DNA from 2 places in the Methylovorus glucosotrophus genome. Region 2 is predicted to be linked to the other one. Evidence: predicted binding sites of a transcription regulator. Region 2 holds the regulator's gene; the other holds the start of a gene.
What was found. Region 2 encodes FliA, which starts transcription of late flagellar genes. Its sites were predicted from a motif close to CTAAAGTTNNCNNAAANNNTGCCGATANNA; they were not measured.
Positions count from the first base shown of each region.

Region 1: FNL37_RS00795 (YjfB family protein) is a predicted target of FliA. The motif match lies at 1,996-2,025, and genes of this name have one in related genera.

Region 1 is NZ_VMSE01000001.1:174,766-178,150, reverse strand. Features, by position in the region: gene FNL37_RS00805 (recombination-associated protein RdgC) at 1-789, shown strand, start outside; gene FNL37_RS00800 (transglutaminase-like domain-containing protein) at 794-1,657, opposite strand; gene FNL37_RS00795 (YjfB family protein) at 1,782-1,973, opposite strand; gene FNL37_RS00790 (protein adenylyltransferase SelO) at 2,219-3,385, shown strand, end outside.
Region 2 is NZ_VMSE01000001.1:2,173,777-2,177,161, forward strand. Features, by position in the region: gene FNL37_RS10205 (MinD/ParA family ATP-binding protein) at 1-769, shown strand, start outside; gene FNL37_RS10210 (RNA polymerase sigma factor FliA) at 958-1,692, shown strand; gene FNL37_RS10215 (flagellar motor protein) at 1,674-2,414, shown strand; gene motD (flagellar motor protein MotD) at 2,430-3,371, shown strand.

The DNA of each region.
Region 1 (3,385 bases), 2.0 Mb from region 2:
GCGCCAGCCGGTCCCGGCAAGCCATTTGTGCATGTGCAAGCTCAGCAAGTGCTGATTGCACTGTGTGTGGAAAAGAAGATACTGCCCACCAGCGTGATCAACCAATATGCCAAGGCCCGCGCGCTGGAACTGGAAGAACAGCAGGGCTACAAACCGGGGCGCAAACAGATGAAAGAGCTGAAGGAAGCCATTGCCGATGAGCTGCGGCCACGTGCTTTTTCATTGCGCCGCACTATTTATGCATGGCTGGACCTTGCCAATGGCTGGTTTGTGGTGGATGCCGCCAGCGCCGCCCTGGCGGATACCTTGTTGGAGCAACTGCACAAATCGGTGGATGGCTTTTCCTTGCGCCTGATCAAGACCAATCTCTCGCCCACCAGCGCCATGACAGGATGGCTGGCTGGCAGTGAAGCCCCGCACGGCTTCAGTGTGGATCGTGATTGTGAATTGCGCGCACTGGGCGATGACAAGGCCACCGTGCGCTATGTAAGGCATGACCTTGAAGCCGAGGAAATCCGTAAACATATTCAGGGCGGCAAACAGGTGACCCGCCTGGCCATGACCTGGCGTGACCGCATTGCCTTTGTGTTGAACGATGTGCTGCAGATCAAACGCCTGGAAGTACTGGATGTGCTGAAAGAAGCGGCGGCAGATGTCGCTGCCGAAGAGATGTTCGACAGCGACTTTGTCATGATGAGTGGTGAGCTGAGTCAGCTTTTACCCGAATTATTGGCAGCCCTCGGCGGCGAAGTCGACACCGCACCCAAACCCCAGGCTGCAGCCGCTTGAACGCTCAAGCGTCGGTGGAGACCGCCTGATCGCTGTGTTGAGGCAGCACGATACCGGATGCCGGATCCTGCAAGGCCTCAATCTCGATCAGCGGCGCCCAGGAATTAATTGCACCAAACACCGTAGCAAATGAGACATCGGCGGCATCACGACCCGTACCCAGGCGTATCAAGCCCAGACGCGGCGAGATGCCTGTGGGTTCAAATACATACCAGCGATCGCCCAGATAAACTTCGACATAGGCATGAAAATCATGCGGACCACTGGCCGGGTCTGAACCGTAATCCACGCCTGTTACAAAGCGGGCAGGCATATTCAACGCGCGGCACAAGGCAATCATCGCATGTGAAAAGTCACGGCATACCCCGGCCTTCTGTTCGATGACATCCGTCGCGGCGCTCATGCTGTTGGTGCTGCCCGGCAAATAGGCGAGGTTACCATGCACCCAGTCACATACCGCCTTTACGCGGGCATAACCGCGTGGCAGGTGACCGAACTGCTGGTTGGCAAATGCTTGCAACAGATCTGATTGGCAATAGCGGCTGGGGTAAAGGTAGCGCAGATATTGAATGGGGATATCGGTGATCGCCACTTCCTGCAAGGTGTCGGGAGCCTCCAGCTGATGGTCGACTTCCACCGTCGCCGAATAATGCACTTCCAGCGGGCCGGCCTCTGCCTGGCAACGCACATAGCGCGTGCCATAGAACGTATCCTCGTAGAGTTCATATTGCAATGGCTGGCTGAATTGCAGGTGCTCGTTCATGACAGATTGATTCGCTGTCTGCGCGGCATGCAGATTGAGGATGAAATCGGCCCGGGGGTCCAGCACTTCATATTTGAGGCTGATGGCCAGTTGCATTTTGATCATGATGGTATCTTGAAATAGGGATACCCCATGATACGTTAGTACTTACTCAGGCAGCATCGGCATTTCGCCGATAAGTGTATCCGTGCCATCCTACAAACTGGCAGGTAACAGGGATAGGGGAAGGTCAGGCAGTGGTATTGATATTCTGGCCGAGATGATCAGGCAGGTTCTGTATTTTTGGCAAGGCTTCTATCATGCCAGCGGCGGCAGTGGCCTGTGCATCCAGGGCTTTTTTAAGCACTTCCATGCTGACGGCTTGCCCGGCCTTGGTCTCGGCCATGCTGGCGGCTACGGTGGCACTGGTCACGGAATCCATACAATTCTCCTCATCTACACTACTGTATCGGCAGGCTTTACGCGTTCTTTAGGGCTATCATGAAAAAAACTTGCTCAAGCCCGGCAAACTTGTTTTTGCACTGGTGGTCTTTTGATTGCAGGGCCTGCTTCATCGCGAGCTTCTGCTAGACTTCGCAAGAAGCACTGCCCGTCATGGATACTTCACAGGCTGGCAACGCATTCAACAACCGCCACCGCCCAATAACCCCTAAATCCAAGGTCATGATGCTGTCATTCGATAATCGCCTGCTAAACGAACTCCCCGGTGACCCCATACAGGGCGCCCAGCTGCGCCAGGTGCATGGCGCCCTCTGGTCGCGGGTGGATGCCACGCCTGTAAGCGCGCCCCGGATGCTGGCGTGGTCACCTGAAATGGCGACCACGTTAGGACTCACTGCGGCGGATATGCAATCAGACGCCATGCTGCAAGCACTGTCCGGCAATGGCTTGTTGCCCGGCATGCAGCATTACGCGACCTGTTATGGCGGCCATCAGTTTGGCAACTGGGCCGGGCAGCTGGGCGATGGCCGCGCCATTTTTCTGGGGGAGACCGTGAATGCCGCTGGCGAGCGCTGGGAACTGCAACTGAAGGGCGCAGGCGCCACCCCATATTCCCGTCGCGCCGATGGCCGGGCAGTATTGCGCTCCTCCTTGCGCGAATTCTTGTGCAGCGAAGCCATGTTCCACCTGGGCATCCCCACCACGCGGGCACTGAGCCTGGTGGCAACGGGCGATAGCGTGATACGTGACATGTTTTACGATGGTCACCCGGAACGCGAGCCCGGCGCTATCGTCTGTCGCGTCGCCCCATCGTTCATCCGCTTTGGGCATTTTGAGCTGCCCGCATCGCGCGGGGATATTGATCTGCTACGCCGCCTGACCGAATTCACCATGCAACGCGACTTTGCCGACATGGCTTTCCCCGCCGATATGCCGCTGCATGAGCGCGTGCCCATCTGGTTCGGCGAGATCTGCCGCCGCACGGCCCTGCTGATGGCGGAGTGGATGCGCGTAGGGTTTGTGCATGGCGTCATGAATACGGACAACATGTCCATTCTCGGGCTCACCATTGATTACGGCCCCTATGGCTGGATAGACAATTTTGATCCCGGCTGGACTCCGAACACCACGGACGCCTCCGGCCGCCGCTACTGCTTTGGTCGTCAACCCGATATTGCGCACTGGAATCTGGAACGGCTGGCAGAAGCGCTGGCGCTGTTGTTGCCCGATCCTGCGCCGCTTGTCGAAAGCCTGGGCATGTTTGACAGCACCTATGGGCAGGCATGGAGCCAGGGCTTGGCCGCCAAATTCGGGCTGCGCGACTGGCAGGACGATGATGCCGCCTTGATGAGCGAAATTTTCGAATTGATGACAAGGGCGGAGGTCGACATG
Region 2 (3,385 bases):
GCCCCGTATCGTGTCGGTGTTATCCGCCATGCCGGGCAATGCCCAGGCCAGACTGATCAAGAATCTCGGCGCCTCGATTCAGGATGATGGCAACAATGTCATCATCGTGCACGCCACCGCCAATACCGGCGATGCCCTGACCCATTACAAGCTGGGCAATACCCCCAGCCTGCTGGAAGTTGCCAATCAGCGCGTGCCTTTGAACAAGGCGATAAAGTTTTCCGAGCAGGGTTATCGCATCAGCCGTCTCTTGCCCAAGCAGGGCAGCATGCAGTTCCAGCAGGCAGAAGGCCTGCAGCTGGACCGTATCTTCGGCAAGCTGGCGCAGGAATATGACATCGTGTTGGTCGATACTGTTTTAAATAATAACGCTCTGCCATTACAATCGCTCAACGATGGCGAAATTGTGATTCAACTCACGCGCGATCCGGAGTCGATCAAGCAGGCCTATATCCTCATCAAGCAGGTATGCAGCCAGCTGGGGCGACGTTCTTTCGGTATTGTGGTGAGCAACGCCAGCCAGGCCCAGGCCATGCTGGTGTTTGAGAACATTGCACAGGTAGCACGCCGCTTCATGCAGATAGACCTGGAGTTCATGGGGGCGATCCCGGCGGATGAGCACCTGAGCCGGGCAGAAAAACTGGGGCGCGTAGTCATTGATGCATTTCCAATGGCACAAGCCTCGGCTGCCTTCAAGGCACTGGCGCGCAAGCTGGACTACCGGCAGGCGATACTGGCAGAGATTCAGCGCACTTCGATCACGCTGTAAGGCCAGGCCACAATACGCAGGGCAAGACACTGCCGCAGCCTCGGCTCAGGCACGGTTGCACATATCGGATTGATATGCGCAACCGCAGGCGGGCTGGCGCTCGCGCGGCACGGGTGTAGAATGTCGGCAAGCAATGCTTGTGATCCATCTCACACTATTAAACGACAAGGTGCCCAAGCAAGGAAAGTATGTATACGGCCACGGGAAAACCCAATCAGAAAGATAGCCTGCTGCACCAGCATGCCACGCTGGTGAAGAAGCTGGCCTATCAGCTGAAGGCGAAGCTGCCGCCCAGCGTGGAGCTGGACGACCTGGTGCAGGCCGGCATGATGGGCCTGCTGGATGCGATCAATCGTTATGAAGATACGCATGGCGCCCAGTTTGAAACCTACGCAGCCCAGCGCATACGCGGCGCCATGATAGATGAGCTGCGCAATGCCGACTGGCTGCCGCGCAGCATCCGCAAGAACATGCGCGATGTGGAAGGTGCCATCAACCAGCTGGAACAAGTGCTGGGACGGCCACCGACCGAAGGCGAAGTCGCCAAGCAACTCAAGATGTCGCTGGATGATTACTACGACATGCTGGGCGAATGCAGCGGCCACCAGTTGCTCTACTACGAAGATTTTCATGAATCCGAAGGCGGCGACCACTTTCTGGACCGCTTTCTGCAGGATGACTCAGGCAACCCGATCAAAGGCCTGCTCGACAGCAATTTCCGGGAAACCCTGATTGAAGCAATTGAAAACCTGCCCGAGCGCGAACAGATTTTAATGGGTCTGTACTACGAACAAGAACTTAACCTCAAAGAAATTGGCGCCGTGATGAATGTCTCAGAATCACGGGTCTGCCAGTTGCATAGTCAAGCCATTGCTCGATTACGCGCTTACATGAAAGAGCAATTATGGACTGGGGCAGCCTAGGCGGCATCTTACTCGCCATTTTCGGCATTCTGTTGGGGCAAGCTATTGAAGGCGGCAAGGTTGCCTCGCTGATTCAGCCTGCGGCTTTCCTGATTGTGGTTTTTGGCACCTTTGGTGCCGTCCTGCTGCAAAGCAAACCTGCCAATTTCAAGCTGGGTATCATGCTGCTGCGCTGGATCGTGCAACCACCGGTGGATGACCGAAAAGAACTCAGTCGCCGCATCATCGGCTGGAGCCACACCGCCCGCCGCGATGGCCTGCTCAAGCTCGAAGCCCAGCTGTATAACGAAACTGACCCCTTTATCAAAAAAGGCCTGCGCCTGCTGATCGACGGCATCGCCGCTGACAAGATCCGCGAAATCTGCGCCATTGATATCTACTATTACGAAAGCCAGTACCGCAGCGCCGCCAAAATCTGGGATTCCGCCGGCGGCTACGCGCCTACCATTGGCATTCTGGGGGCGGTGCTGGGCCTGATTCATGTGATGGAAAATTTGTCCGACCCCAGCCGTCTGGGCAGTGGCATTGCGGTGGCATTCGTCGCCACGATCTATGGCGTGGGCCTCGCCAATATTGTGTTCCTGCCCATAGGCAGCAAGCTCAAGGCTTACGTATTGCAAGAGGCCAGCCGGCGCGAAATGCTCATGAATGCCTGGGTATCCATCGCCCAAGGCGACCATACGCGCGTGGTGGAAGAGCGCCTCAACAGCTACATGCGCTGATACGGAACCCTATCCATGCGCAGAAGACAGGTAGAGGAAGACGAGGACAACAAGGAACGCTGGATGGTGTCCTATGCTGACTTCATCACCCTGCTGTTTGCGTTTTTTGTGGTCATGTACGCGATCTCCTCGGTCAATCAGGGCAAGTACGAGCAGCTGACATCTTCTCTGGGCACCGCCTTCACCGGCGAAAACACGCCCCAACTCAACAACCCGCCCGATGGCAACAACGAGCATGCCAATATCAAGGGCCTGTATGGGCAGCCATCGTTCATCCGTCCGCTGGAACTCGCCCGCCGCAACGACAAACAACGCCGTGAACGCGAAGCCATGACCGCCATGGCGAACAATCTCGCCAACCACCTGGCCCCCATGGTGCTGGAAGGCAAGATCAAAGTCATGCAGAACAACCGCGGCGTGCGGGTGGATATCCACGACAGCCTGCTGTTTGCGCCCGGCGCCTCCGAGCTGCAACCCATCGCCAGCGGTCCGCTCAACGAAATCGCGCAGGCACTGAAAGCCAATAACCATGCGATTCAGGTGGAAGGCCACACCGACAATGTGCCCATCCATAACGACAAGTTTTACTCCAACTGGGAGCTGTCCGCCATGCGCGCCAGCAGCGTGGTACGCATGCTGCAGGATAGCGGCCTGGATGAGAAACGCCTGAGCGCCGTGGGCTTTGGCGCCTCGCAACCGCTGGAGGACAACAGCACGCCACTGGGCCGGGCGCGCAACCGTCGCGTTTCCATCATGATTCTTTACGACTCGCTGATGCCCAATCAGACCGATGTTTCCGAGATTACCCCTGACAAAACGACGGTCATCCGGCCAACAGCGCCACCCGCACCCGAGGCAAGCAATGCCCCGGAAGCCACCGCTACGCCGGCAGCGGCACCAGCACCGGCGTCAGCCAAACCGCCAGCTGCAGCCAGCAGCAAACCCGCCGCCAACTAGCCACCGCTCACGGC